DNA from 3 places in the Kocuria sp. SL71 genome. Region 3 is predicted to be linked to each of the others. Evidence: riboswitches for the same ligand, from Rfam matches in the RefSeq annotation. Region 3 holds a riboswitch; each other region holds the start of a gene.
The links. A riboswitch is a leader RNA that binds a small molecule or an ion and turns the genes downstream of it on or off. The one in region 3 is predicted to bind S-adenosylmethionine.
Positions count from the first base shown of each region.

Region 1: linked by a shared signal. The riboswitch ahead of OVA15_RS11590 (O-acetylhomoserine aminocarboxypropyltransferase/cysteine synthase family protein) and the one ahead of OVA15_RS09355 (cobalamin-independent methionine synthase II family protein) in region 3 are both predicted to bind S-adenosylmethionine.
Region 2: linked by a shared signal. The riboswitch ahead of OVA15_RS12950 (LLM class flavin-dependent oxidoreductase) and the one ahead of OVA15_RS09355 (cobalamin-independent methionine synthase II family protein) in region 3 are both predicted to bind S-adenosylmethionine.

Region 1 is NZ_JAPPRE010000001.1:2,546,920-2,556,649, forward strand. It holds gene OVA15_RS11570 (glycosyltransferase family 4 protein) at 1-129, opposite strand, end outside; gene OVA15_RS11575 (NAD-dependent epimerase/dehydratase family protein) at 135-1,349, opposite strand; gene OVA15_RS11580 (hypothetical protein) at 1,585-2,031, opposite strand; gene OVA15_RS11585 (acyltransferase family protein) at 2,386-3,792, shown strand; SAM riboswitch class IV at 3,827-3,936, shown strand; gene OVA15_RS11590 (O-acetylhomoserine aminocarboxypropyltransferase/cysteine synthase family protein) at 3,986-5,461, shown strand; gene OVA15_RS11595 (cystathionine gamma-synthase) at 5,458-6,639, shown strand; gene OVA15_RS11600 (DUF4870 domain-containing protein) at 6,856-7,557, shown strand; gene OVA15_RS11605 (methylated-DNA--[protein]-cysteine S-methyltransferase) at 7,678-8,274, shown strand; gene OVA15_RS11610 (GNAT family N-acetyltransferase) at 8,418-9,002, opposite strand; gene OVA15_RS11615 (hypothetical protein) at 9,142-9,543, opposite strand; rRNA gene OVA15_RS11620 (16S ribosomal RNA) at 9,644-9,730, shown strand, end outside.
Region 2 is NZ_JAPPRE010000001.1:2,833,349-2,843,078, reverse strand. It holds gene OVA15_RS12955 (amino acid transporter) at 1-88, shown strand, start outside; gene OVA15_RS12950 (LLM class flavin-dependent oxidoreductase) at 214-1,635, opposite strand; SAM riboswitch class IV at 1,717-1,831, opposite strand; SAM riboswitch class I at 1,948-2,054, shown strand; gene OVA15_RS12945 (ABC transporter ATP-binding protein) at 2,053-2,853, shown strand; gene OVA15_RS12940 (aliphatic sulfonate ABC transporter substrate-binding protein) at 2,850-3,896, shown strand; gene OVA15_RS12935 (ABC transporter permease) at 3,893-4,789, shown strand; gene OVA15_RS12930 (AMP-binding protein) at 4,863-6,995, shown strand; gene OVA15_RS12925 (O-acetylhomoserine aminocarboxypropyltransferase/cysteine synthase family protein) at 7,103-8,428, shown strand; gene OVA15_RS12920 (CoA-binding protein) at 8,425-8,919, shown strand; gene OVA15_RS12915 (AEC family transporter) at 9,031-9,730, shown strand, end outside.
Region 3 is NZ_JAPPRE010000001.1:2,069,457-2,079,186, reverse strand. It holds gene OVA15_RS09375 (M13 family metallopeptidase) at 1-381, opposite strand, end outside; gene OVA15_RS09370 (NADPH-dependent FMN reductase) at 487-1,023, opposite strand; gene OVA15_RS09365 (PaaI family thioesterase) at 1,210-1,782, shown strand; gene OVA15_RS09360 (cobalamin-independent methionine synthase II family protein) at 1,871-3,064, opposite strand; gene OVA15_RS09355 (cobalamin-independent methionine synthase II family protein) at 3,119-4,330, opposite strand; SAM riboswitch class I at 4,347-4,449, opposite strand; gene OVA15_RS09350 (amino acid permease) at 4,588-6,072, opposite strand; gene OVA15_RS09345 (glucose-6-phosphate dehydrogenase) at 6,302-7,654, opposite strand; gene OVA15_RS09340 (glycoside hydrolase family 15 protein) at 7,710-9,716, shown strand; gene OVA15_RS09335 (gluconokinase) at 9,695-9,730, opposite strand, start outside.

The sequences.
Region 1 (9,730 bases), 480 kb from region 3:
CGGGTGCCCCGGAGCGAAGACCTCGACCTCGTGGCCGAGCTGCTCCAGCTGCTCCATGGTCCGCATGATGCGGGTGACGACGCCGTCGATCTTCGGCAGGAAGACCTCGGTGAACAGCGCGATGCGCAAGCTGCTCAGCTGCCCTGCGACTCGTGGGCCACGGAAGCCGGGACACCGGCCCGGGTGCGCCGGTTCCACAGCGAGCGCGCGGGGATCTTGGAGAGGTCCGCACGGTGGGCGTAGCGCTTGGCGGTCTCCTCGACCTCGTGCAGCAGGCCCTCGGACAGGGTGGTCGGCTGCAGGCCGAGTTCCAGGAAGGTGTCGTTGGTGACGTGCAGCTCGTTCTCCGCCGACTCCTGGCGCGGGTTCGGCACCATCTCCACGGCGGCCCCGGAGATGCGGGCGATCAGCTCGGCCAGGTCGCGGACGCGGTGCGTCTCGGTCATCTGGTTGAGGATCTTGACGCGCTCGCCGGGGGCCGGGGAGTTCTCGAGGGCCAGCTCGACGCAGCGCACCATGTCCTGGACGTGGATGAACGCGCGGGTCTGCCCGCCGGTGCCGTGGACCGTCAGCGGGTAGCCCACCGCCGCCTGCATGAGGAAGCGGTTGAGCACCGTGCCGTAGTCGCCGTCGTAGTCGAAGCGGTTGATCAGCCGCTCGTCGCGCTGGGTCTCGGCGGTCGTGGTGCCCCAGATGATGCCCTGGTGCAGGTCGGTGATCCGCAGCTGGTCGTTCTTGGCGTAGAACGCGAAGAGCAGCTGATCCAGCGACTTGGTCATGTGGTAGATCGAGCCCGGGTTGGTCGGGTACAGGATCTGCTGCTGGATCGGCTCCTGCTCCTCGTGCGGGATCTCTACATCCAGGTAGCCCTCGGGGATCTTCATCCCGGCGGTGCCGTAGCCGTAGACGCCCATGGTGCCCAGGTGGACCACGTGGACGTCGCGCTCGGACTCGACGATCGCCGCGAGCAGGTTGTGCGTGGCCGACACGTTGTTGTCCACGGTGTAGCGCTTGGTGCGCGAGCTCTTCATGGAGTACGGCGCCGCGCGCTGCTCGGCGAAGTGCACGACGGCGTCCGGCTGGTCCTCGCTGATCAGCTGCAGCAGGCCCTCGTAGTCCTCGGCGACATCGAGGTGGCGGTGCTCGATGACCTTGCCGGAGACCTCGGTCCAGGCGCGCAGGCGCTCGACGAGCGGGCGGATCGGGGTCAGCGACTGCGCGCCGAGCTCGTCGTCGATCCGACGGCGCGACATGTTGTCCACGGTGATGACGTCGTGACCTCTCTCCGAGAGGTGCAGGGCGGCAGGCCAGCCGCAGAATCCGTCGCCGCCGAGGATCGCAATCTTCACGTCATCTCCGTTTCCGTGCGCCTCTCGGCGCGGGGATCGGAAGGATCACGACGCCGAGCCGAGCGGGCTGGTGCTGTAGAAGGTCGTCGTCCACCCTGCAACCCCGGAATGAACCGACGGTGAACGAGCGGCATGCGAGGGCTGGTGCGCCCGAGCTGCCCGCGGGAGGGGACCTCCTGATTGTGTCATCTGCCTCCGACGGGTGCGCAGAGCGACGGCTCCGGCGCGGGCCGGATCAGGCCGGAAGCCGGCTCTCTCGGAGGCTCAGGGTCTTCTCCGCTCGGGCGGCCGGTGCGGGCTCCGGGCCCAGGAGCTGCTGGCGGACCTCTTCCGTGGGCAGGGACTCGCCTGGGGCGATGAACACCGAGGCCAGGTCCTGGACGTCGCACGGGGTCAGGCCCTTGGAGGTGGGCTCCCAGCCCTCCGGGATGAGGTGGCGCTGCTGCGTGCCGCACTTCTGGCAGAAGTACTCGACGCGTCCGCCGGAGCGGACCGCGCAGCGCAGCACGCGGCCCATGATCCGGCGCAGCCCCGGGACGCGGCTGCGCTTGCGGGTGGAGGGCAGGAAGACCCGGAACTTGAGGTAGAGATCGGTGGTGCACTCATGGCACATGGGGGAGCGGGGCGTCTTGTGGTGCTGGGGAGATCCCAGCCGGCCCAGTCTGGTGCTCGTGACAGTCACTGCTGCTCCTGCGCTGATCGTCGGAATTGCGGGGGAAGGGTCTCCGACGTCATCGTGGTGCGACCCGAGTCCAGACTAGGCGATCCGCTGTGCCGCGTACAGACCCACCGGGGGAAGCGGAGCTGTCTCTCAGCCCTGCCACAGCGCGGATCCAGGCCGATTCATGCCCGATCCGCCATATCTAAATGACTCTTGGGTAACCGTAACAGCGGAGGCCTTCCTGCAGAAGGCCGCGGGGCGATCCGATGCCCCTGACCTGCGGAAGAAGACGCTCTGACGTCACAATCGCGCTGCTGCGCTCCCGGGCACCCGCCGCGCCCCCTGCGATGCCGCCGCCGTGTGACGATCGGAGACGTGACGAAGCTGAGCACCTCCCGCGGCCGGCGCGCTGCGCAGACCATCCCTGCGCAGCGCGATCTCGCGCTGGATGCTGCTCGGGTCGCCTGCCTGATCGCCGTGGTCGTGCTCCACATCCTGCTGGTCACGCTCACGACGGATCCGAGCACGGGCGCGCTGCGCAGCGTCATGGCACCCACGGAGGCCTCCTGGTACGCCCCGGTGTCATGGCTCGTGCAGGTCATGCCGCTGTTCTTCGTGGTGGGAGGGTGCGCCTCGGCGATCTCGTGGTCGCGCCAGTCGGCGGAGGGCGTCCGCGGGCCGGCCTGGGTGCGCGCCCGGCTGCTGCGCCTGGTCGTGCCGGCGAGCGCTGTGTGGGTCGCCCTGGCGCTGGCCGGCGCCCTCGCGACGCTCGTGGGGATGCCCGCCGACTGGGCCTCGATGGCGCTTCAGGGGCTCGGGATGCACCTGTGGTTCGTGGGCGCCTACACCGCGTGCCTGGTCGGTGTGCCGCTGCTGCACGGGCTGCACGATCGCCGGCCCGTCCTCACCCTGGCTGCGCTGGTGGGGCTCAGCGCTGCGATCGAGGTGCTGCGCATCGCCGCGGAGCAGCCGTGGTGGGGCCTGCTCGGCTTCGCCCCGGTCTGGCTGGCGATCCATCAGATCGGCTTCTTCCGCCACGACGGATCCTTCGCTCGTGCCTCGGCAGGAAGACTGCTCGGGATCACGGCCCTGTCGGTCCTGGTGATGCTCTGCCTGACGAGCCTGCCCTGGTGGGGTGCGGACGGACTGTCGGCCCTGAACCCGCCCACGCTGTGCATGATCGCCCTCGGCGCGGCTCAGGCCTGCGTCCTGCAGCTGTGCTCGCCGGCTCTCGAGCGGCTCATGCGATGGCGTCCCGCGCAGGCCGTCGCCTGGGTCGTCGGCTCGCGGGCCACGACCCTGTACCTGTGGCACCTGCCGGTGATCGTGGCCGTGATGGCGGTGTGGTGGCTGCTCGGCGGCCCGGATCCGGTGCCCGGCTCGGCGCAGTGGTGGCTGTGGCGCCTGCCGATCGGGCTGCTGTGCTGGGCGATGGTCCTGCTGGTCGTGCGTCCGCTGGGCGTCCTGGAGGCCGTGGCGGGGCGGATCGTCGCCCGCGAGCCCGAACCGGAGGGGCCCGCAGCCGGAGGATCGCCCTCGGGTGAGCGGCCCTCGAGCGCGCCCCGAGCCGACGGATCCGCGCCGCTGCGAGCTTCGAGTCCCGATCGCTCCTCATCGCCGGACGGACGGGCGTGGGTCCGCATCCTCGCAGCGGCCGTCCTCGTCTTCTCCGCAGCCGTGCTGGAGGTCCGCTTCCTGCTCGGCATCCCGCTGGCCCTCGGCGGCGCGGCGGCCATGGTCGCGGCGGTCCTGCTGCTGGTCCCGCCCGCACGGAGGTCCTGACGGCTCGATCGGTGGGGTGCTAGTATCGGACCGGCTTCACGAGACACAGCTGCCAAGCTCCGACTTGGCTGTGCACCAACCCCATGTTCAAGGGTGGTTCGGATGACGAAGCGGCCTGCACCTGACGCAGCGCACGAACAAGCTCCGGCGGGACGTGCAGGTCAAGAGCACCCCGTCACGGAAGACACCTCTCATGACGTCCTCGCCCTGCGACGAGCTCAAGAGCTCGACCTCGCTGGCCACACGCCAGATCCACGCCGGCCGGACAGGATCCGATCCGGGCGCCCCTGCCGCCCCCGTCCAGGCCACGCTGCCGGTGCCGATCTACCAGTCCTCGGCCTTCGAGTTCCCGGACCACGCGGCTGCCGCCGCCATGTTCGCCCAGACCACCCCGGGCTTCACCTACTCCCGCACGGGCAACCCCACGGTCGCCGTCCTGGAGCAGAAGGTCGCCGATCTCGAGGGCGGAGTGGGGGCCGTGGCCATGGGCTCGGGGCAGTCCGCCGTCGCCGCGGCCCTGCTCGCGCTGATCAGCACGGGCCCCGGCAAGCACCTGGTGGTCTCGGAGAAGATCTACGGCGGCACCGTCGACCTGCTCGGTGACACGCTGGCCGATCTCGGCGCGACCGTCACCTACGTCGATCCCGCTGACCCCTCGGCCTGGTCGGAGGCGATCACGGAGGACACTCGGGGCTTCTTCCTCGAGTCCATCGGCAACCCGCTGGCCACGCTGGCGGATCTGGACGCGATCTCCCGCATCGCCCATGAGCGGGGGATCCCGGTGATCGTCGACTCGACCCTGGCCACGCCGATCCTGTACCGGCCCTTCGAGCACGGGGCGGACATCGTGGTGCATTCGGCCACCAAGTTCTTCGGCGGGCACGGGACGTCGCTGGCCGGCGTCGTGATCGACTCCGGTCGATTCGACTGGGAGGCCGAGGCCGATCGCTGGCCGCAGTTCACCGAGCCGCGAGCGCGCTGGGGCGGGATCAGCCTGTGCGAGAAGCTGCGCGGCGGCTCGCCGTTCCTGCATCTGTGCCGGGCCAAGTTCGTGCACGACCTGGGTCTGACGCTCTCGCCGTTCAACGCCTCCCAGATCATCCAGGGCCTCGAGACGCTGGACCTGCGCATGCGCCGCCACTCGGACAGCGCCGCTCGCATCGCCGAGTTCCTGAGCACGCATCCGGCGGTGCGCTGCGTGCACCACCCCCTGATCGAGGGCTCCGCCGATCGGGAGATCGCCGAGCGCGACTTCCCCCAGGGCGTCGGGTCGGTCTTCGGCTTCGAGCTGGAGTGCTCGGATGCCGCAGTGGCCGGATTCGTCGACTCCCTGCGGCTTTTCAAGCTGGTGGCCAACATCGGCGACGTCCGCTCGCTGATCAACCATCCCGCGGCCATGACCCACTGCCGTCTCTCGGAGGAGCAGCGACTGGCCGGCGGGATCAGCTGGCAGACCCTGCGGCTGTCGATCGGGCTGGAGGCGGTCGACGACCTGATCGCCGATCTGCAGTCCTCGCTCGATGAGCTGCTGCGCGTCGAGGCCGCGCGCGGCGCTGAGATCCCGGCCGCAGAAGGTGCCCCGGGATCGTCGACGGACGGCGCCCCGGTGCGCTCCGAGGACGAGCCGAGCGGCGCGCGCCGCGACCAGCGCCAGGAGGTGCAGGCATGAGCGGGTTCACCACGCGCGCCGTCCACGCCGGCCAGGAGCCGGACCGGCTGACCGGTGCGGTCATCCCGCCGATCTACCAGACCTCCACCTTCGTCCAGGACGGCATCAACGTCCTGCGCGACGGCCACGAGTACTCCCGCGGCTCCAATCCCACCCGCAATGCCTTCGAGGAGCAGCTGTGCGCGCTCGAGGGCGGGCAGCGGGCCTTCGCGTTCGCCTCCGGGATCGCGGCGGAGGATGCGCTGCTGCGCTCGGTGCTGCGCCCCGGAGACCATGTGGTCCTGGGCGCCGACGGCTACGGGGGCACCAACCGGCTCATCACCAGGGTCTTGGCTCCCTGGCAGATCCGGCACACGCCGGTGGACGTCACCTCGCTCGATGCGGTCCGCGGGGCTGTGGAGGCGGGCACCCGGGTGATCTGGGTCGAGACCCCCACGAATCCGCTGCTGGGCATCGCCGATCTGACGGGCATCGCCCAGATCGCCCAGGATGCCGGGGCGCTGCTGATCGTGGACAGCACCTTCGCCTCGCCGTACCTTCAGCGTCCGCTGGAGTTCGGCGCCGACGTCGTCGTGCACTCCACCACCAAGTACATCGGCGGGCACTCGGACGTGCTGGGCGGGGCGGTCGTCGTCTCGGACCGGGCCTGGGAGGTCGAGGCCGTGGGCGGCTTCTCGCCCGGAGGAACGCTGGCCGAGCTCGTGGGCTTCCAGCAGTTCGCCGGCGGGGCGGTCGCCGGGCCCCAGGACTGCTTCCTGGCCGCGCGCGGGCTGAAGACCCTGTCGCTGCGCATGCAGCGCCATCAGGAGACCGCAGGCCGGATCGCCGAGTGGCTCATCGGGCGCCCAGAGGTGGCGCAGGTGCTCTACCCCGGACTGCCCGAGCACCCCGGCCACGAGCTGGCCGCACGGCAGATGGACGGCTTCGGTGGCATGGTCTCCTTCCGCGTGCACGGCGGAGAGGCTGCGGCCCGGCGCTTCGCGGAGTCCACGAAGATGTACAAGCTCTCGGTCTCCCTCGGCGGGGTCGAATCGCTGATCTGCTGGCCCTCCGAGATGACGCACGGATCCGTGGCCGGCACGCCGCTGGCGGTGCCGGTGGATCTGGTCCGGCTCTCCGTCGGGATCGAGGACCTCGACGACCACCTCGAGGACCTGGAGCGTGCCTTCGGAGCCTGACGGGCGCTGCGCTCGCCCGGCTCGGCGACTGACAGGCGGCGCGCTCATCCGGCACTGCGGCTGACGCGGCGGCCTCCCCGGCTCCGGCAGAGCCCTGCGATCGCCGTCACCTGACGGCGCTCGCAGGGCTCTGCCTACACTGGGGGCAGCAGCCTCGTCGCGTTCGGCTCGGCCGTCGCGCGGGTCCCCATGCAAGCGCCATATGAAGGAGCCTTCATGAGCTCGCAGGATCCCCAGAACCCGGCCTCCGGATCGGACGGCCGCAACGCCCCGGGCGGACAGCAGCACGAGGCCCCCTCGTTCGGGCAGGGCGGCGACCGCCAGCAGTCCGGGCAGCCGTCGTGGGGCCCGAACCAGAGCCAGCCGGGCAGCCAGCCCTCCGGGGACCCCGGCGCGCAGCAGGGCTACGGGCAGCCGGGCTACAGCTTCCCCGGAGCCGGGCAGCAGCGCCAGCATCCGGGCTACGGAGGCCAGGGCGCCTACGACCAGCCGCAGGGCGGCGGACAGCAGTACACGGCCCAGGGCAACTACGGGCAGGCCACCTTCCAGCAGGGCGGCCAGCCGCTGAGCCCCTCGGACGCCCGGACCTGGGCGCTGATCTCCCACATCGCAGCTCCGGTGCTGTTCCTGTTCTCGGCCGGCTGGATCGGATTCGCAGCACCGCTGATCATCTGGTTCATCTTCAAGGACCGCGACCCGCTGGTGCGCAATGCCTCCGCGGGCGCCTTCAACTTCAACGTCATCGTGTTCGCGCTCAACGTCGTGATCTGGATCCTGGCCATTCCCACCCTCGGCCTGGCCCTCTTCCTGCTTCCCGTCCTGGGCATCCTGTCGATCGTGTTCGCCGTCCTCGGCGCCATGCAGGCGAACAAGGGCCTGGCGTACAAGTACCCCATGCAGATCCCGATCCTCAGCTGAGACCGGATCCTCCGGCACCCGTCGTGCACGGCGGCCGGAATTCCACGACGACGGCCGGGCCCTCCGCTGCGGAGGGCCCGGCCGTTGCGCGTGCGGGGACATGGCCGCACCATGGTGCGCATGAGCGACTTCGACACCTCCGGGCGCGCCGCCCGACGAATCCCCGAGCCGACTCCGGCGCCTCCGCGCGGCATGGAGCTGCCGGAGCCCGTGGCGCGCATGCACCGCTGGGTGGAGACGCCGCTCGGGCGCATGGTCGTGGCTGTCGGCCCGCACGACGGCCGGCCTGCGATCACGGGATGCTGGTTCGAGGACCAGAAGCACTTCCCGGACGACGAGACCCTCGGCATGGAGGGTGATCATGCCCTGCTGAGCGAGGCGCAGGAGCAGCTCGAAGACTGGTACGCCGGTCGGCGACGCGGGTTCGATCTGCCGCTGGCCCTCGACGACCGCCCGCAGCCCCTGCGCCCGCGGGTGTGGAAGGCGCTGCAGGAGATCCCGTTCGGGACCACCACCACCTACGGCGCGCTGGCGCAGCAGCTCGGCAATCCCGGGATGGCCCAGGCGGTGGGACAGGGGGTGGGCCGGAATCCGTGGTCGGTGATCGTGCCGTGCCACCGGGTGCTCAGCTCTACAGGGGTGCTGACCGGCTATGCCGGCGGCATCGAGCGCAAGCAGGAGCTGCTGGAGATGGAATCCCGACGCACAGCGCGTTGACGGACCGGGGACCCGAGCGGCGACGTCCGACAGCGGCTGCGCCCGAGGGCGTAGAACAGCCCGATCCACGGGACGGGCCTATGTCGGGTCAGGAGGTCGGCCGCAGGTGGAGTTCCTCCGCGACGGCCGCGCGAACCGGCAGGTCAGTCCGCGCTGATCCGGTCGGAGCGCAGTGCGGCGTAGATGAGCTCCGTGCGCCATTCGCCCAGCTGCAGGTGCGATTCGCGCAGCTCCGCCTCCCTGCGCATGCCGATGCGCTCGCAGACCTTGATGGAGCTGTGGTTCAGCGCATCCAGGCGCGCGAACACGCGGTGGGCGTCCAATCGCTCGAAGCAGGCGTCGATCGCGGCGATCGCAGCCTCGCCTGCATAGCCTCTGCCTGCATGATCGGGGCTGACCACCCAGCCCATCTCGATCTGGCGCGACTCGGCGTCCACGAGCGTCAGCACGATCTCCCCGTAGAGCGCCTCCGAGTCGTCGTGCGCGCTGAAGGCATAGCGGATGGTGTCCCCGTCGTGGAGGAAGGCCCTCGGCCCGCGATGCTCGGCGATGACCCGCTCCGAGTGCTCCCACGAGCGAGGTCCGCGCCAGGCGTGCTGCGCGTAGTCCTCACGTGATTGGTAGGCGTGCATGGCCTCCAGATCCGACTCGCTGAAGCGGCGGAAGAAGAGGCGGTCCGTCTCCAGGGGCAGCAGGTCCTTCACGGGATCCATCGTATAGACGACCAAGGGCCGGCTGGCGTCCATCGCGGTGGAGAAGCCGAGTGGGCAGCGCGCAGCCGCGTGGCCCGGTGCAGGTGCGGGCGAATCGGCCGGCTGCGCGACGAAGACCGGGACTCGGCCCAGGTGAGGCCCGTCACTGCGGGCCTCACGGGTTTGCGGGCGTGCTCAGCGGTGTGTAATGTTCTTCTCTGTCGCCGCGAGCGGCCCGCCGGTTCGAACCGGTGCGGCGCAGCGGCAGGATCACCGATCCGGATGATCCTGCGTCGACACAACCATTGAACGGCTCGATCGAGCAGATCGCTTCGCCCTGCACTGCATGGGCGTGGGGGATCGGATCGAAGGAGCCGGGTTGTGAAGAGCGGGTGAAGCGAGTACGATGATCTGGCCGCACAACGGTGAACGAGAGATGAACGAAGGTTCGGGTCTCGTGAGCTGCGGCGGCTGAAGGACCTGATCTTCGCGGGCCTGGTGAAACGGGCTGGTTGATCGTCTGTTGTTTGAGAACTCGATAGTGTGCCAAATTGTCTGCTGATACCAGTTCAAGCAATTTTTTGTTTGGTTGGATCAGCTGATGCGTCAGTGCGTCTCGTTCCCGTGACGTGCTGGCGATCTTATTTTGATTCCAGCCAGGTATGGTTTTTCGTTTTTCAACGGAGAGTTTGATCCTGGCTCAGGACGAACGCTGGCGGCGTGCTTAACACATGCAAGTCGAACGCTGAAGCACCAGCTTGCTG
Region 2 (9,730 bases), 760 kb from region 3:
CCGCGGTCAGACGGCGACGGCGGTGCATGAGGTCCTGCGCCGGGCGGTGCCGCGCAAGCAGGACCGCCCGTTCGTGCACGTGACCTGAGGCTCCGCGCAAGCAATGGGGCCGTCCGTGACGGACGCGATCTCCTCGTCCGAGTGGGGTTCGACGAGCGTGCGTGCTGGCAGAGGCCCTCGGACGGGCCTCTGCTCATCGGCCGAGCCGGCGACTCAGCCCTGCGACAGATCCCGCGACGGGGTGTCCGCGGTGGACGGCCTGCCCACGTAGGCCCCGCGGTACTTGGCCGCCGGGTGGGTGTCGAGCACCTTGGTCTGCCCGGCGCCGTAGACGTTCTCGCGCAGGGTGGGCCCGTCGTAGTCCGTGCGGTAGCGACCGCGCTTCTGCAGCTCCGGGACCACGTGCTCCACGAAGTCCTCGAACGAGCCCGGGGACACGTGGTAGGCCAGGTTGATCCCGTCCAGCCCGCCCTCGTCGATCCAGGTCTCGAGCTGATCGGCCACGGTCTGCGGCGAGCCCACGACCACGTCGCCCATGCCGCCGATCGCGCAGTGGCGGGCGATCTCCTCGCGGGTCCACTGCTTGGCCCCGTCCTGCATGGTGAACGGAGTGAGGAAGGACTGGATGGCCTCGGTCTTGACGTAGTTCAGGACCTCGTCCTCCTGGAACTTGGACAGATCCAGCCCGGACCAGCCGCCGATGATGGCCTGCGAGGCCTCCAGGTTGGCATAGCTCTGGTACTCGCGGTACTTGGCCTGGGCCTTCTCGTCGGTCTCGTCGACCACGACGGAGAGCATCGCGTAGATCTTCACGTCGTTCCGATCGCGCCCCTCGGCCTCGACCTTGTCGCGAATCCGGTCGGTCATGTACCGGGTGAGGTCCGGGCGCAGGGCGCCGATGAACACGGCCTCTGCGTGCTTGCCGGCGAAGGCCTGACCGCGCGAGGACGCCCCGGCCTGGAAGATCAGCGGCGTGCGCTGCGGGCTGGGCTCGGTGAGCGCCGCACCAGGCACCGTGAAGTGCTTGCCCTGGTGCTGGATCGGGTGGACCTTGGCCGGATCGGCGTAGATCCCGCGCTCCACGTCCCTCACGACGGCGTCGTCCTCCCAGGAGCCCTCCCACAGCTTGTAGCAGACGTCGAGGAACTCCTCGGCGATCTCGTAGCGCTCGTCGTGCTCGATCTGCGTGGGCAGACCCTGGTTCTCGGCCGCCGAAGACAGGTAGGAGGTCACCACGTTGAAGCCCACGCGCCCGCGGGTCAGATGATCCAGCGTCGCGTACTTGCGGGCCAGCGTGTACGGCTGCTCGTAGGTGACCGCACTGGTCACGCCGAAGCCGAGGTTCTTCGTCACCGCGGCCATGGCGGAGATCTGCATGAACGGATCGTTGACCGGGACCTGCGCGCCGCCGGCGATCGATGGGGCGGCCGAGTTGCGGTAGATGTCGTAGATGCCGACCACATCGGCCAGGAACAGGGCGTCGAAGCGGCCTCGCTCGAGCACCTGGGCCAGGTTCGTCCAGTACTCGATCGTGTTGTATTCCGTGGCCCGCGAGCGCGGGTGGCGCCACAGCCCGAAGCTCTGGTGATCCACGCAGGTCATGTCGAAGGCGTTCAGGGAGATCCGCTTGGCCATAGAAGGCTGCTCCTGAGAAGACAGACCCGCGCCCCGTGCGCCGCTCATGCCGCGGCCAACCTGCGGGTCCAGCGCGTGCGTGCGCCGTACTTGCCGCACGCGGTCTAGCGAGCGGCCCGATCCTCACCTGGGGCACCCCGCTACGGGAGAGGGTTGCCGTCCGGCCAGCCAGGGCTGTGGGCCGGAACTCTTGATCGTGTGAGCGTCATCCTATGCACACCTGAGGCGACGGTGCGAAGCCCGTGCCGCGCGTTGCCCCGCTCGTCCTCCGATTTGCTGTCTCCCCGGACCAGGGCATTGAATGACCCCCGGTTCCCATCCGGAGCGGCCGAGAGACCTGGCTCGTCGACGCCGCAGCAACCAGTGCCGTCCATCCGCGGCACAAGGTGCTAATGCCAGGACCGATGGAGTGATGTGATGATCTCTGCACCCCCGTCCGCCCTGAGCACGGTCGATGCCGCCTCCCTGACCTTCGATCGGGTCGGCAAGTCCTTCCCGTCTTCCGGGGGCCGCCGGCGCGACGTCCTGGCCGATGTCAGCTTCGAGGTCCGCCCCGGGGAGATCGTCTCCGTGCTGGGCCCGTCGGGCTGCGGCAAGTCCACCCTGCTGCGCGCGGTGGCCGGTCTCGGCACCGCCACGGCCGGACGGGTCCTGATCGACGACGCGCCCGTGCGCGGCCTGGACCCCCGCTGCGCGGTGGGCTTCCAGGAGCCGCGGCTGCTGCCGTGGCGCACCGTGGCCCGCAACGTGGCGCTCGGACTGCCGCGCGGCGTGCGCGGCCTCGAGGCCGAGCAGCGGGTGGCCCACCTGCTCGAGCTGGTCGGGCTGTCCAGGCATGCGGAGGATCGCCCGTCGGAGATCTCCGGAGGCATGGCGCAGCGGGCCTCGCTGGCTCGGGCGCTGGCGCGCAACCCGCAGGTGCTGCTGCTCGACGAGCCGTTCGGCGCGCTCGACGCACTGACGCGCCTGAAGATGCAGGACCTGCTGCTGGAGATCCACGCCGCCGATCCCACGACGGTCCTGCTGGTCACCCACGACGTCGAGGAGGCCCTGGTGCTCTCCGACCGCGTGGTCGTGCTCGGGACGCCGCCGGAGGGCGGGCCGGCGGGCATCCAGGAGATCCTCACGGTGGACTCGCCCCGCCCGCGCCACCGCGATGATCCCGAGCTGACGGGTGCCCGCAGGCACCTGCTCGGCCTGCTGGGCGTGGAGGCATGAGCGGGCTGACGCGTCGTCGCCTGCTGGGCCTGGCCGCCGTCGGGGCCGCCGCCGCGCCCCTGTCCGGGTGCGTCATGGAGGGCGAGGGCCCGGGCCGCGGCATGGCCGCCGGCTCGGACACCGAGATCTACCTGGACTACGCGACCTACAACCCGCTGTCGCTGATCATCCGCGAGAAGGGCTGGCTGGAGACCGTCGCCGCCGAGGGCGGCCAGGAGGTCCACTGGACGTTCTCGGCCGGGTCCAACAAGGCCAACGAGTTCCTGCGCGGCGGGGCGATCGACATCGGCTCGACCGCGGGCTCGGCCGCGCTGCTGGCGCGCACCAACCGCTCCCCCATCCGCGCGATCGACATCTGCTCCCAGCCGGAGTGGGCAGCACTCGTGCGCACCGCGGACTCGCCCCTGCGCTCGGTCGAGGATCTGCGCGGCAGGTCGGTGGCGGCCACCAAGGGCACGGATCCCTACTTCTTCCTGCTGCAGGCGCTATCAGCGGCGGATATGGGCTTCGACGAGACCACCGTGGTCAACCTCCAGCACGCCGACGGCCGCTCCGCCCTGACCAGCGGGCAGGTGGACGCCTGGTCCGGGCTCGACCCGATCATGGCCGGCGCCGAGCAGGACGGGGCGGTGCTGTTCCAGCGCGACCTGGCCTTCAACACCTACTGCTTCCTCAACGCCCGCGAGCTGTTCCTGGAGATCAACCCGCGCGGGGCCCAGATGGTCGTGGACGTCTACGCCCACGCCCGCGCCTGGGCGCTGGAGAACCCCCAGGAGGGCATCGCGATCCTGGCCGAGGCCTCCGAGATCGAGACGACGACGGCCGAGCGGGTCTGGGAGCGCACGCACCTTGACATCGACCCGGTCCCCGGCGACGACCAGCTCGAGGTCCTCGAGCGCATCGCCCCGATCCTCGTGGAGACCGGTGACGTCCCGGACCTGGAGACCGTCCAGAAGGCCATCGACACCATCCTCGACGCGCGGTTCGCGCAGGAGGCCAGCGCCCAGCGCGCGGCCGAGATCATCGAAGGGCACAGCGCATGAGCGTCACGACCACCTCCGCACCAGCCTCCGAGGCTCCGGAGCCCGCGGGCTCCGACCGTCCCGGCTCCCAGCGTCCGGACTCGCAGCACTCGGTCCGCACCCCCGCCCCGCGGGGCTCCATCCTGCGCAGCCCCTGGGCCCGGGTCGGCCTGGGCCTGCTGCTGCCGGTGGCACTGCTCGCGCTGTGGCAGCTGCTGTCCACGAACGGCACGTTCTCCCCGGTGCAGCTGCCTCGTCCCCTGGCGGTCCTGCAGTCCGGTGGCGAGCTGCTGGCCGACGGGGCGCTGTGGACCCACATCGGGATCTCGACCCAGCGCGTGGTCGTCGGATTCGTGATCGGCTCGCTGCTCGGGCTGGCCGTGGGCGCCCTGATCGGGCTCTCCCCCTGGGCCAGTGCCCTGGGCTCGCCGCTGATCGGGGCGCTGCGCGCGGTGCCGTCGCTGGCGTGGGTGCCGCTGCTGCTGCTGTGGATCGGGATCGGCGAGAACTCCAAGGTGACCCTGGTGGCCATCGGCGCGTTCTTCCCCGTGTTCACCACGGTCTCGGCCGCTCTGCGGGAGGTCGACCGCCATCTCGTGGAGGCCGCCCGATCCTTCGGCTTCTCCGGTCTGCGCCTGCTGCTGACCGTCCAGCTGCCGGCGGTCATGCCCTCTGTGATCTCCGGCCTGCGCCTGGCCCTGGCCCAGGCCTGGCTGTTCCTGGTGGCCGCCGAGCTGCTCGGCTCATCGATGGGCCTGGGCTTCCTGCTCACCGACTCCCAGAACAACGGGCGCACCGACCGCCTGCTGCTGGCCATCGTCCTGCTGGCGATCCTGGGCAAGCTCACCGACGCCCTGCTCGGGCTGTTCGAGCGCTGGGCCCAGGCCCGCTGGGGCGCAGTGCGCCGGACCTGAGACCCTGGAAGCCGTCCTCGACCCGTTCCGAGAACCCGCCCGCAGCCGCGGGCACCCCGCAAGGAGCACCCGTATGAGCGCACCGCAGTCCTACTCCGATCCCCTGGCCCCCACGCCGAATCCCGCGCGGATCTCCGATGAGGCGCGCGTGGCCTTCTGGGCCGAGCAGGCCTCCCGCCTGGACTGGGCGCAGCCGTGGCACACGACGCACCGCTTCGACAAGCCGCAGCGGATCGGCACCGACGACGACGGCAGCCCCACCTACTCGGTACCCGAGATCGCCTGGTTCGAGGGCGGCAAGCTCAACGTCGCCGTCAACTGCGTGGACCGCCATGTGGAGGCCGGGCGCGGCTCGCACGTGGCCCTGCACTTCGAGGGCGAGCCCGGCGACCGCCAGACCTGGACCTACGCCGACCTGCAGAAGGCCGTGGCCCGGGCTGCGAACGCGCTGGAGTCGCTGGGCGTGGTCCAGGGCGACCGCGTGGTGATCTACCTGCCGGTGATCCCGGAGACCGTGATCATCACGCTGGCCTGCGCCCGGATCGGGGCGGTGCACTCACTGGTCTTCGGAGGCTTCTCCGCCGAGGCGCTGCGCTTCCGCGTCGAGGACACCGGCGCCAAGGTCCTGGTCACCACCGACGGGCAGAACCGCCGCGGCAAGGTGGTGCCGGTCAAGGCCCAGGCAGATGAAGCGTGTGCCGGCACCAACGCGATCGAGCACGTGCTCGTGGTGCGCCGGACCTCCCGGCCCGGCAACGCGAAGCTGCCGGCCGGCAAGCGCGGGGCGCGCTCCAAGGACCAGATGGAGCTGCCCTGGACCCAGGGCCGGGACCTGTGGTGGCACGAGCTGCTCGAGTCGGTCTCCGACGTCCACGAGGCGCAGGCCTTCGACGCCGAGACGCCGCTGTTCATCATCTACACCTCCGGTACCACGGGCCGCCCCAAGGGCCTGGTGCACACCATGGGCGGCTACCTGGTCCAGGCCGCCTACACGCACGCCCTGCTCTTCGACCTGCTGCCGGATGCCCCGGACGACCACGGCGTGCTGCGCCCGCAGGAGCTCTCCGCCGTCAACGACCCCGCCAAGGTGGACGCGACCGTCCACTGGTGCACCGCCGATCTGGCCTGGGTCACCGCGCACACCTACGAGATCTACGGCCCGCTGGTCAACGGCGTCACCGAGGTCATCTACGAGGGCACTCCGAGCACCCCGGACTTCGGCCGGCACTTCGACATCATCGAGCGCTACGGCGTGACGACCTACTACACCGCCCCCACGCTGATCCGCTCGCTCATGGGGGCGTTCCCCAAGGGCCTGCCCAAGGTCTGGAACCTGTCCTCGATCCGCCTGCTGGGCACGGTGGGCGAGTCCATCAACCCCGAGGCCTGGCGGTGGCTGCGCGAGCAGGTGGGCCGCGGCGAGGTCCCGTTCGTGGACACCTGGTGGCAGTCCGAGACCGGCTCCTGCGTGGCCTCGCCCCGGCCCCACGATCCGCAGTTCGCCCCTTCCGGGACGTTCCCCGAGGGCACCCCGCACACCGCGGCCAAGCCGGGCTGCGCGGTGCGCCCCGTTCCCGGGGTCTCGACCCGCGTGGTGGACGCGGCCGGCGAGGAGGTCGCGGCGGGCGAGCAGGGCCTCGTCGTGGTGGATGCGATCGGGCCGTCCATGGCCCGGACCGTGTGGGGAGACCCGCAGCGCTACCTGAGCTCGTACTGGGCGGACTTCGGCGAGCGCGGCTGGTTCCTGGCCGGCGATGGCGCCCGGCTCGACGAGGAGGGCGATCTCTACATCCTCGGCAGGGTCGACGACGTCATCAACATCTCGGGGCACCGGCTGTCCACGATCGAGATCGAGTCGGCGCTGGTCACGCATCCGCTGGTCGTCGAGGCCGGGACCGCTCCGGTGGCCGATGCGCTGACCGGCCATGCCGTTCTGGCCTGCGTGGTGCTCACCTCGGAGGGCCGTGCCCTGCCCGAGGCCGAGGTCCGCGAGACCCTGCGCGCCCATGTGGCGCAGGAGATCGGCCCGATCGCCAAGCCGCGCGAGGTGATCCCCGTGCCCGATCTGCCCAAGACCCGCTCCGGGAAGATCACCCGGCGCCTGCTCGCCCAGCTCTACGAGGGGAGGCCGCTGGGCGATCGCTCGTCGCTGCAGAACGAGGGGTCGCTCGAGGCGATCGAGCAGATCTTCTCGGCGCGCGGCTGACCCGCACCCACTATCGCCGCCGCGTCGCCCTGCTTGCGGGGCCCCACCCGGCGGCACAGACTCCCCAGCAGGACCCACACCAGGGGCGCGCCCCACGAGGAGGACACATGCCCGAGCACCAGTTCGGATTCCGCACCCGTGCGCTGCACGCAGGCGGGACTCCCGATGCCGAGCACGGGGCCCGCTCCGTGCCGATCTACCAGACCAGCTCGTTCGTGTTCAAGGACGCCGATGACGCCGCCAACCTGTTCGCCCTGCAGAAGTACGGCAACATCTACTCGCGCATCGGCAACCCCACGGTCGCGGCCTTCGAGGAGCGCGTGGCCTCCCTGGAGGGCGGCATCGGCGCCGTGGCCACCGCCTCCGGCATGGCCGCCGAGTTCATCACCTTCGCCGCGCTGTGCGGGCAGGGCGATCACATCGTGGCCTCGTCCCAGCTCTACGGCGGCACGATCACCCAGCTCGACGTCACCCTGCGCCGCTTCGGCGTGGAGACCACGTTCGTGCAGGGCACCGACCCGGCCGACTTCCGGGCCGCCCTCACGCCGCAGACCAAGGCCGTGTACACCGAGCTGATCGCGAACCCGTCGGGCGAGATCGCCGATCTGGAGGGGCTGGCGGCCGTGGCCCACGAGGCCGGGATCCCGCTGGTCGTGGATGCCACGCTGAACACCCCGTACCTGAACCGGCCCTTCGAGCACGGTGCGGACATCGTGATCCACTCGGCCACCAAGTTCCTGGGCGGGCACGGCTCCACGCTGGGCGGCGTCGTCGTCGAGTCCGGGCGCTTCGACTGGGGCAATGGGAAGTTCCCGTCCATGACGGAGCCAGTGCCGTCCTACAACGGCGTGAGCTGGTGGGGGAACTTCGGCGAGTACGGCTTCCTGACCAAGCTGCGCTCCGAGCAGCTGCGCGACATCGGCCCGGCGCTGTCCCCGCAGTCGGCCTGGAACCTGCTGCAGGGCGTGGAGACGCTGCCGCAGCGCATCGACGCCCACGTGGCCAACGCCCAGGCCGTCTCCGAGTGGCTGGAATCGGACCCGCGCATCTCCTACGTGAACTACGCGGGGCTGCCCGGGCACCCGCATCACGAGCGCGCGCAGAAGTACCTGCCGCAGGGCCCCGGCTCGGTCTTCGCCTTCGGCGTGGCCGCCACCGCCGAGCTCGACGCCCGCGAGGTGGGCGGCCGGTTCATCGAGGGCCTGCAGCTGGCCTCCCATCTGGCCAACATCGGCGACGCCCGCACCCTGGTGCTGCACCCGGCCTCCACCACGCATCAGCAGCTCACCGCCGAGCAGCTCGTCTCAGGAGGCGTGGGCCCGGACCTCATCCGCATCTCCGTGGGTCTCGAGGACGCCGACGACATCCTGTGGGACCTCGATCAGGCCCTCACCACCGCCACGGGCATCACCCGCGAAGGAGCCTCCGCATGAGCAGCCAGAACCGCACCTGGGTGGGCCCCAGCGCCCCCGAGCGCCTGAACATCCTGCGCTCCACGAAGTCCATCGCGATCGTCGGGATGTCGAACAAGCCCTCGCGCGCGTCATACTTCGTGGCGACCTACCTGCTGTCATCGTCGCCGTACGACGTCTACTTCGTGAACCCCGTGCTCGACGAGGTGCTGGGGCAGAAGGTCTACCCCTCGCTGGCCGACCTGCCCGTGGTCCCGGACCTGGTGGAGGTCTTCCGCAAGGACGCCGACCTGCCCGGCGTGGCCCGGGAGGCCGTGGACATCGGCGCCAAGACGGTGTGGATGCAGCTGGGCTCCTGGAACGAGGAAGCCGCGCGGATCGCCGAGGACGCCGGGCTCAACGCCGTGATGGACCGCTGCGTGAAGATCGAGCACGCCCGCTTCCACGGCGGGCTGCACCTGGCCGGCTTCAACACGGGCGTCATCTCGTCCAAGCGACAGGTCACCGCCTAAGCTGACGCTCCTTCCCCGCCGCGCGCCAGCGTGCCTCCGCGCGCTCTTCGCCTGCGAGAGCGAGGACAAGCACACAGGCGCGCGGCGGCGCTGCTGCAGAATGGGCTCGAGATGAGCGGGATCCTCTCGGCGATCGCGCCGATCTTCCTGATCGTGGGCCTGGGCTATGCGCTGACCCGCGCGGGCGTCTTCCAGCGCGAGCACATGAGCGTGCTGGCCGCCTACGTGGTCAAGGCCGCTCTGCCCGCGCTCGTGTTCGTCAACGTCCACGAGCGCTCGCTGGGCGAGATCCTGAACCCCACGTACCTGCTGGTCTATGCGCTCGCGGGCATGGTCATGGTGGTGCTGGCGCGCGCGTGGTCGCGCTCGCGCTCCATGCCGCCCCAGCGGGCGGCGTCGATGTCCCTGTCCGCCAGCGGCACCAACAACGGGTTCGTGGGAGCGCCCCTGCTCCTGCTGCTGATCCCTGAGTCCGCGGGCCTAGCCATCGGCATGTCCATGCTCGTGGACAACGTGGTGATCATCCCCGTGGCGCTGATCCTGTTCGAGGCCGCCTCCGGCCCCGGCGCTCCCCTGGGACGACGGATCGGCGGCATCGCCCGCAGCGTGCTCACGCACCCGCTGATCATCGCGATCGCCCTGGCCCTGGTGATGACCGGCTTGGGCCTCGATCTGCCCGGCATGCTCGACGACGCCGTCCAGCTGGTCGCGCAGTCGTCGTCGGCGGTGGCCCTGCTGTCCATCGGCGGCATGCTCGTGGGCCTGCAGCTGCGCGGTCAGCTCGCGGATCTCTCGGCCACGGTGGTCGCGA
Region 3 (9,730 bases):
CTGCACGTCCTGGACGGCGTCGACCTCCGCGAGGTCCTCGGCCAGAGGCCGCGCGCCCAGCTGCTCGAGGCGCTGCTCGTCCATGTAGGAGGCATAGAGGTCCGCGATCTTCGCACGGATCGGATCCGGGTCCTCGCCCGGCTCCTCGGTCACGATCTCGCGCACCGCCTCCTCCGCGCGGTCGCGCAGCACGACGAAAGCGCCGATCAGCGCCTTGTCCTCCGGGATCTGCGCCTCGCGCAGCCACGGGCCGTTCACGTAGCGGAAGAGGTCGTCCTGCGGGCGGACCGTGCGATCGAAGGTCGTGGCGTCCAGGGAGGTCATGGCCTCCTCCGGCGTGTCGGCGGGAGCGGGTCCGGGTGCGGCGGTGCTGTCGGTCATACCGCCAGGCTAGTGGCCCGGGAGGGTGCCGGTGGGCCCGCTTCTCCGAGCGCGTGACGACGACGGCGGCCCCGAGCGCAGGTGCTCGGGGCCGCCGGGGTGCGATCAGGCGCCGGCGGCGATGACCTCGTCGAGCACGCCGTTCAGGGCCGTGACCTTGGGGTCGGAGTCGATCACGGCGCCGTCGGCGAAGTCGGTGAAGATGCTCAGATCCACGGCGGCGCGCACGACGGTCTGGGAGAAGTTGGCCATGATCAGGCGCCACTGCTCGACCGCGCGCACGCCGCCCACGGCGCCGTAGCCGACCAGGCCGAGGACCTTGCCGTTCCACTCGGAGCCCAGCGAGTCGACCGCGTTCTTGAAGCCGCCGGGGACGCCGTGGTTGTACTCCGGGGTGACGAAGATGTAGCCGTCGAGGTCGTCGACCACGCGGGACCAGGCCTGGACCTGCTCGGAGTCGTAGGACTTGTCCGCCATGGCGGGCAGGGTGGCCGAGGAGAAGACCGGGAGGTCGAAGTCCTTGAGGCTCACGAGCTCGAACTCGGCGCCGCCCTTGGCCTGGGCGTGGCGCAGGACCCACTCGCCCACGGAGGCGCCGACCTGCCCGTCACGGACGCTTCCCACGATGATGCCGATCTTCACAGCTGTCTCCTTGAGGTCTTCGCGCGGCCGGGGGGCGACCGCAAGTGCGTGACACATCATTCGCTTTGTGCGTCTGCGCTGTCCAGGGGCGATGCCGTGAGTCGGCTCACAGGGCGAACTCGGCTACCGTGTGGAGCGGATCACACGCGGCGCCGCTGCGCCGATCGCACAGCCCCAGGAGATGTCATGACCGCTCCCCATCAGCAGCCCGCCGAGGATCGGTCCCCGGCAGCCCACGAGGATCCCACCCCGCCCGATGCGCGCCGCGTGACCCCGTCCTCGCAGCGGATCGCGGAGGGGGCGCAGAAGCTCTCGGAGTCCGGCATCCCGCAGGCCCTGGCTGATCTGGCGCAGGCCTCGGACAAGGCGGCCGCGCTCAACGCGCACGGCGGCGAGCTCTGCGAGAAGCTCGGCATCGAGTACCTGGAGGCCTCGGCCCAGCGGGTGGTCGCGCGCATGCCGGTCGAGGGCAACCGCCAGCCCGTGGGCCTGCTGCACGGCGGGGCCACGATCTCGCTGGCCGAGTCGCTGGGCTCCATGGGGGCCTTCATCCACGGTGCGGGGCTCGGGCGCGTGGCCGTGGGGCTCGAGGTCAGCACCACCCACCATGCCTCCGCCCGCAGCGGCTGGGTCATCGCCACGGCGGAGGCGCTGCAGCTCGGGCGCTCGATCGCGACCTACGAGGTGGTGGTGCGCGCCGAGGCGGACAATCGCCGCATCTCGACCGTGCGCATCACCTGCTTCCTCAAGGAGCTCTGACCCCCTCTCCTTCCGCCGAGTGGATCCCCAGTTGCGCTGTTCTGCCTCTCAGCGCAACTGAGCATCCACTCGGCGTGTGCGGGGAGGCTCAGAAGAGGCGGGACGAGGCGATCTCGGCGCCCTGAGCCAGTGCCTCCAGCTTGGCGGCGGCGATCTGCGGGTGGATGCGCCCGCCCAGACCGCAGTCGGTCGAGGCGATCACGCGCTCGCGACCCACGACCGAGGCGAAGCGCTCGATGCGCTCGGCCACCAGCTCCGGGTGCTCGACCACGTTGGTCGCATGCGAGACGATGCCCGGGATGATCAGCTTGTCCTCGGGCAGGGAGACGTCCTCCCACACGCGCCACTCGTGCTCGTGGCGGGCGTTGGCGGCCTCGAAGGAGAACGCGCCGGCGTCGATCTGCAGCATGGTGCGCACCAGGTGCTTGAACTCCAGATCCGTGGTGTGCGGGCCGTGCCAGGAGCCCCAGCACAGGTGGAAGCGGACCTGCTCGGCGGGGATGCCCTCGAGCGCGTAGTTGATCGCCTCCACGCGCTTGGCCGTGAACGCCAGGTAGTCCTCGACCGACGGCTCGGGGTTGATCTGATCCCAGTTCTCCGCGATCGAGGGGTCGTCGATCTGCACGATCAGCCCGGCGTCGGTGATCGCCCGGTACTCCTCGCGCATGGCCTCGGCACATGCCTGCAGGACCTCGTCCTCGTCGCCGTAGTGCTTGTCCTCCAGGCGCGCGCACGACCCCGGCGAGAGCGAAGCCAGGTAGCCCTCGGACGCGCCCGTGGTCTCCAGCGCGCGCTTGAGGTTGGCGATGTCCCGGGCGACGGCCTCCTGGCCGACATAGCGGATCGGGCCCACGAACTCGGGGAACGGCGGCTGATTGCCTGTCGAGATCCCGCTGGAGGGGTCGGTGTAGGCGTCCTGGAAGCGCTGCCGGTCACGACGGTCGCCGAAGCTCGTGAGCCGCACCTGACCCGGCTCGGAGCGCACGGCCGGCTGGTTCCAGAGATCGACCGAGCCGGGGCCCAGTCCGTCCAGGCGGTCGAAGATGTAGTGCCACCAGGCGCCGTAGTCGGTGTCCTCGGACATGGCATGGCCGTACTCGCCGTCGTTGACGACGTCGATCCCCAGGTTCTTCTGGCGCTGGACGACGTCGACGACGGACTCGGTGAGCAGCTGGTCGTAGTCCTGCCCGCCGGTGCGGGCGCGGTTGGCCTCGATGAGCTGATCGGTGCGCGGCAGGGAGCCGGCGTGGGTGGTGAGGATGCGGTTCTCGGAGCGGTGCATGAAGAGGTTCCGTTCTGTGTGAGATGGGTATCCACTCGGAGGTGGGGAGAGGGGTCAGAAGAGGCGGCTCGAGGCGATCTGCGCGCCCTCGGCCAGCGACTCGAGCTTGGCCATGGCGATCTGCGGGTGCAGACGGCCGCCCAGCCCGCAGTCGGTCGAGGCGATGACGCGCTCGCGGCCCACGACGGAGGCGAAGCGCTCGATGCGCTCGGCCACCAGCTCCGGGTGCTCGACCACGTTGGTGGAGTGCGAGACGACGCCCGGGATGATGACCTTGTCCTCGGGCAGCCCGGCATCCGCCCACTCGCGCCACTCATGGCCGTGACGGGCGGAGGCCGCCTCGAAGGAGTAGCCGCCGGCGTCGATCTGCAGCAGGGGCTCGATCAGGTGCTTGAGCTCCAGGTCGGTCGTGTGCGGGCCGTGCCAGGAGCCCCAGCACAGGTGGAATCGGATCTGCTCCTGCGGCAGCCCGCGCAGCGCGTGGTTCAGCGCCTCGATCCGCAGCTGGATGAAGGAGCGGTAGTCCTCGAGCGAGGGCTCCGGGTTGATCTGGTCCCACGACTCGGCGATCGAGGGGTCGTCGATCTGCACGATCAGCCCGGCGTCGACGATCGCCTGGTACTCCTCGCGCATGGCATCGGCGCAGGCGTAGACGAGCTCCTCATCGGCGGCGTAGTACTCGTTGCTCACTCGGGCGCAGGAGCCGGGGGACAGCGCGGCGATGAAGCCCTTCTCGGCGCCGGAGCCCTCGAGCGCGGACTGGAGGTTCGCGATGTCCGCCTGCACGGCGTCGTGGCCGGTGTAGGTCAGCGGCCCGGTGATCTTGGGCTGGGCCACCCGCTTGCGGGCGGTGAGGATACCGGAGGACTGATCGGCGTAGGCCTCGGCGAAGCGCTGGCGGTCGCGGCGATCGGCGAACGACGTCAGCACGATATTGCCGGGCGAGGAGCGCCTGGCGCCGGCGTTCGGGTCCCAGCGGTCCTCGTCGGAGGGGCTCAGCCCGCCCAGGCGGGAGAAGGAGTAGTTCCACCAGGCGCCGTAGTCCACGGAGCTGGACATGGTGTGGCCGTACTCGCCGTCGTTGACGATGTCGATGCCGATCTCGGACTGCCGGGCGACGATGTCGCGTACGCCCTGCTGCATGGTGGCCACGAGCTCCTCCCACGAGATCGTGCCGGCCTGGTAGGCCTCGTTCGCGGCCAGCAGCTCGGGGGTGCGGGGCAGGGAGCCCACGTGGGTGGTCTGGATGCGGTCGGTGTTCAGCATGCGCGAAGGCACGTCCTTTCCATCGGTCCTGGCGGGAGCACCTCTGCGCTGGGGACGGATCCCCGCATGGTTGCTGCGACGTCTTCGAGCCAAGGTCTCTCGGTCGCTCGTGATGGTGACGCCGATCATCCTGCCATGCCGCGGGCGTCGCACCCAACCCACGAAAGCCGCCGAGTGGATCCCCAGTTGCGCTGTTCGGGCGAACAGCGCAACTGGGGATCCACTCGGCGGGGTGGGGGGGGTGGGGGAACGGAGGGTCAGCGGGGCATCGCTGCCGGGTCGTCGAACTCCTCCGGGGCGCGGAAGCGGGTCACGCCGCGCCGCTTGGCCAGCACAGCGCCGATGATCCACAGGAGAGCGAACAGGCCCGCCGTGAGCAGGATCTGCTGACGCACGCCGGGCACCGTCATGCCCAGGATCACGACGGCCACCATGCCCGCCAGCGCCACGTAGGACAGCACCGGGTAGCCCCAGGCCCTGAGCACGAGCTCGCGGCCCTCGCGCTCGGCGCGGCGGCGCAGCACCAGGTGGGAGACGATCGTCATGGTCCAGATGACGATCAGGGTGGAGCCCACGATGTTGAGCAGGATGCCCAGGATCTCCTCGGCCCACAGGTAGTTCAGCCCGACCGTCACGAAGCCGAAGGCCACCGAGGCCAGCACCGCGGCCACCGGCACGCCGCGGGGGTTGGTCCTGCTCAGGGCGACCGGTGCCAGGCTGCGGTGGGACAGCGAGAAGATCATCCGCGAGGCGCCGTACAGATTGGCGTTCAGCGACGACAGCAGCGCGACGGTCACCACGATCGCCATGATGGAGGCGACGGCCGGAAGCCCCGCGGTGTTGAGCACGGCCACGAACGGGGAGGCCAGCAGGTTCTCGTCGTTCCACGGCATGGCCAGGACCATGATGGCCACGGAGCCCATGTAGAAGATCAGGATGCGCCACACGATGGTGCGGATCGCCCGGCCCACGTTCTTCTCGGGGTCCTCGGTCTCGGCCGCCGCCACGGCCACGATCTCGATGCCGCCGAAGGCGAAGGCCACGATCAGCAGGCCGGCGGCCACGCCTCCGATGCCGTTGGGCATGAAGCCGCCGTGGGCGGTGAGATTGGCCAGGCCGGGCGCCTCGGCCGTGGGCAGCAGGCCGATCACGAACAGCCCGCCGATCACCAGGAAGACGACGACGGCGGCGACCTTGAGCAGCGAGAACCAGAACTCGAACTCGCCGAACTGCCCCACGCCGATGAGGTTGATGGCGGTGAAGATGATCATGAAGATCAGCGCGAGCAGCCACTGCGGGGCGATGGGCCAGGCGGAGACCAGGATCTGGGCGGCCGCGGTGGCCTCGGCGGCGATCACGATGATCAGCTGCACCCACCACAGCCAGCCGACGGCGAAGCCCGCGGCCGGGCTGACGGCTCGGCCCGCGTAGACGGAGAAGGCGCCGGAGGTGGGGTGATCGGCGACCATCTCGCCGAGCATGCGCATGATCAGGATGATCAGGAACCCGGCGACGACGTAGGACACGAGCACCGACGGCCCGGCGGCGGCGATGCCTGCCCCCGAGCCGACGAACAGGCCTGCGCCGATGGCCGAGCCGAGGCTCATCATGACCAGGTGGCGGCCCTTCATGTGGGCCTTCAGGTTCGAGTCCTGGGGGCCGTCTGCCCCGGGCGCTGCGGCAGCGGTGGTGCTCTGCGAATGGCGTCCGCGACTGGTCGCGGGCGAGGATCCGGAACCCATGGGGGCCTCCTGGTGGTGAGGGCGCCGGGGGATCGGCCTCGGGCGCCTGTGCTGCACGTCACAATCTGATGGCGACACACTAGGCCACCCCGAGGGCGAGTTCCGGGCCTCCGCGGAAGCCTTCGCGAGCGTCGGACGATGCGCCCCGTGATCCGCGTCTCACGGGTGGGATCGTCCGGCGTGTCTGCGCGCAGCGGGCGAGGGCGTCCGCTGGCGCAGGTGTGTGACATCAGATCGTCTCGGGGCCCTCCGAGCCCGCCTGATAGTCCTGCAGCGGCACCAGGCCGTCCGCCACGGCGTCGATCGCCGGCTGCACGATCCGCCAGCAGTGCTGCGAGGCCTCGGCGCTGACGCTGAAGGAGCGGTCGCCGTCGAGCATGCGGCGCACCACGGAGCCGTAGGCGGAGAAGGGCGACTCGGGGGTGGCTGAGGACAGGGTCACCCGCGAGGTCCCGCGGGGGTCGAAGGGGCCGCCCGCGCTGAGCTCGAGGCTGATCTCGCCGGTGGCCAGGTCCACTCGCAGGATGTCGCCGGCGGGGTCGCCGAACTCCTGGGCCCCGGCGGGGACGGGGCGGAAGCGCACCAGCACCTCCTGATGCGGCGAGCCGATGGCCTTGCCGGAGCGCAGGTGCACGGGCACGCCCTGCCACCGCCAGCTGTCGACCTCGACCGTGAGCCGGGCCCAGGTCTCGGTGCCGTTGGCGGGATCCACGCCCTCCTCGTCGACGTACGACGGCAGCTCGCGGCCGTCGATGCTGCCGGCCGTGTACCGACCCGCGGCCATGTTCTGCTCGATCGGGCCGATCACGCTGGTGCGGGCCAGGACCTGGGAGATCAGCTCCGGGATCTCGCCATCGGCGATCGACGACGGCGGGTCCATCATCAGCACGGCCATGACCTGCAGCAGGTGGGACTGGTGCATGTCGCGGATGGCGCCGGTGGCGTCGTAGAAGCCGGCTCGGCCCTCGAGGCCGAGCGTCTCGTCGAACGTGATGGAGATGGACTCGACCAGATCGCGGTGCAGCAGCGGCTCGATGATCCGGTTCGCGAAGCGCAGGCCCACCAGATCCAGCACGGCGGGCTCGCCCAGGAAGTGATCGATCCGCAGGATCCGGTCGGCCGGGACCAGGCGGTCGGCCAGGCGGTTGAGCTCGCGGGCGGAATCCTCGTCCGTGCCGATCGGCTTCTCGAGCGCCAGCCAGAGGTCCTGGGGCAGCTCGATCTCGCTCAGCGCGTCGAGCACCTTGCCGGTCACGGCCGGGGCGAGGGCGAAGTAGAGCACCACGCGGCCGTCGTCAGCGTGCTCGAGCAGCTGGGCCAGCTCCTGCGGGGAGGAGGCATCGGCGGTGACCCATTCCGTGGTCTCGAGGGTTCGCTCGACGGCCGGACCGGCGGAGTCGCCGAAGGCCTGGGCGACCGTGTCCCTCCAGTCCTGCTTATCCGTCCGCGCGCTGCCGATCACCCTCACCTGCCGCTCGGGCTGCAGGGCCAGGACCTCGCCGAGCCCTGGCAGCAGCAGACGGGAGGTGAGGTCGCCGGAGGCGCCCAGGACGATCAGGGTGGTGGGGGTCGTGTCGGTCATGGCTCCCACTGTAGGCAGGGCCTGCGACGTCCGCCCCCTCTGCTGTGATGAGGCCATGAGCCACGACAGCACGCGCCCCTCCTCCGTCCCCCTCGAGGACTACGCCCTGCTCTCGGATCTGCGCACCGCGCCGCTGGTCTCCCGCGAGGGCAGCGTGGACTGGCTGTGCTTCCCGTCGGTGGACTCCGCCGCGGTGTTCTCCGCTCTGCTCGGGGACCCGGACGACGGACGCTGGCAGCTGAGGATCGCCGACGGAGAGGTCGTCTCGCGGCGCTATCGACCGGGGACCTTCGTCCTGGAGACGCAGTGGCGCTCGCCGAGCGGGTGCGCGACCGTCGTGGACGCCCTGCCCACCGGCGACGACCGGGCGAACCTGGTGCGGGAGGTGACCTGCACGGAAGGGGTCGTCACGGTCGAGCACGATCTGCGCATCCGCCCCGACTACAACCGCAGCTCCCCCTGGGTGCACCTGCGCGAGCTGCCCGAGGGCGGCAGCGGGATCGCAGCCATCGCCGGGCCGGACATGCTCGTGCTGCGCGGCCCGCTGCTGTCGGCGCAGGAGGACGACGACTCCCGCCACGACCTCAGCGCCGAGGGCGAGGTCGGGCGCTGGCTCGGCGGCTCCTTCGAGCTGCAGGCCGGGAAGACCCAGGCGTGGGTCCTGACCTGGTGCTCCTCCTGGAGCCCTCTGCCGGAGGCCGTGGACGCTTCCGTCGCGCTGGAGCGCACCGAGTGCTACTGGCGGGACTGGCGGGACGCCACCTGCTCCCAGCAGACGGTCAGTGAGGGGCAGGAGCGGTCGCTGCTCGTGCTGCGCGCGCTCACGCACGGGGAGACGGGCGGCATCGCGGCCGCCCCCACCGCTGGGCTGCCCGAGGACTTCGGCGGGGTGCGCAACTGGGACTACCGCTACACGTGGCTGCGCGACGCCTCGCTGACCATCGAGGCGGTGGTGGATCACGGCCACACCGAGGGCGCCCGCCACTGGCGGGACTGGCTGCTGCGCGCGGTCGCAGGCGACCCGGAGCGGATCCAGATCATGTACGGGATCGACGGACGCCGCAGGCTGCCCGAGCACGAGCTGGAGCATCTCTCGGGCTATGAGGGGTCGCGGCCGGTGCGCATCGGCAACGGCGCGGTAGATCAGTACCAGGCCGACGTGATGGGCGAGGTCATGCTCGCCCTGGCCGCGCTGCGCGACGCCGGCGAGCCGGAGGACCTCTGGTCCTGGGGCCTGCAGAAGACCCTGCTGCGCTACTGCGAGCAGCGCATCGACGAGCCCGATCACGGCCTGTGGGAGATGCGCGGGGAGCCCGCGTTCTTCACCCACGGGCGCGTGATGATGTGGGCGGCGTTCAACGAGGGGCTGCGGGCGGTGTCTGAGCACGGTCGGATCCGCGACGGCGTGGCCGAGGTCGACGGCTGGCCGGACATCGCGGACCAGCAGCCTTCCGAGGGCCATGAGGACGCGATGCCCGAGGCGGAGACGGTGATCCTTGCCACCCCGGAGGAGATCCGACGGTGGACGGAGCTGCGGGACCGCCTCCACTCGGAGATCATGTCCGAAGGCTGGAACGAGCAGCTGGGCTCCTTCACCCAGACCTACGCACCCGGCCACGGCAGCCAGGAGGTCGACGCCTCGCTGCTGCAGCTGCCGCACACCGGGTTCATCGCGGCCGATGATCCCAGGATGCTGGGCACGGTGTCCCGGATCGAGCAGGACCTGGTCGACGAGCACGGGTTCGTGGCTCGCTACCGCACCGCCTCGGGCTCGGACGGGCTGGCGGGCGGCGAGTACCCGTTCCTGCTGTGCCTGGCCTGGCTGGCCGAGCAGTACGCCCGCTCCGGACGCGTGGAGGACGGGCGAGGGGCGCTGGATCGGCTGGAGGGCTGCGCCAACGACCTCGGGCTGCTGGCCGAGGAGTTCTCGCCGGAGCACCAGCGTCTGGCGGGCAACTTCCCGCAGGCCTTCAGCCACCTGGGCCACCTGCGCGCCGCGCAGGCTGTCGAGCGGGCCGAGGGCTCAGCGCGGGAGGCGGCTCAGGCGAACAGCCCCTCGTAGGCCTCCTGGAAGCG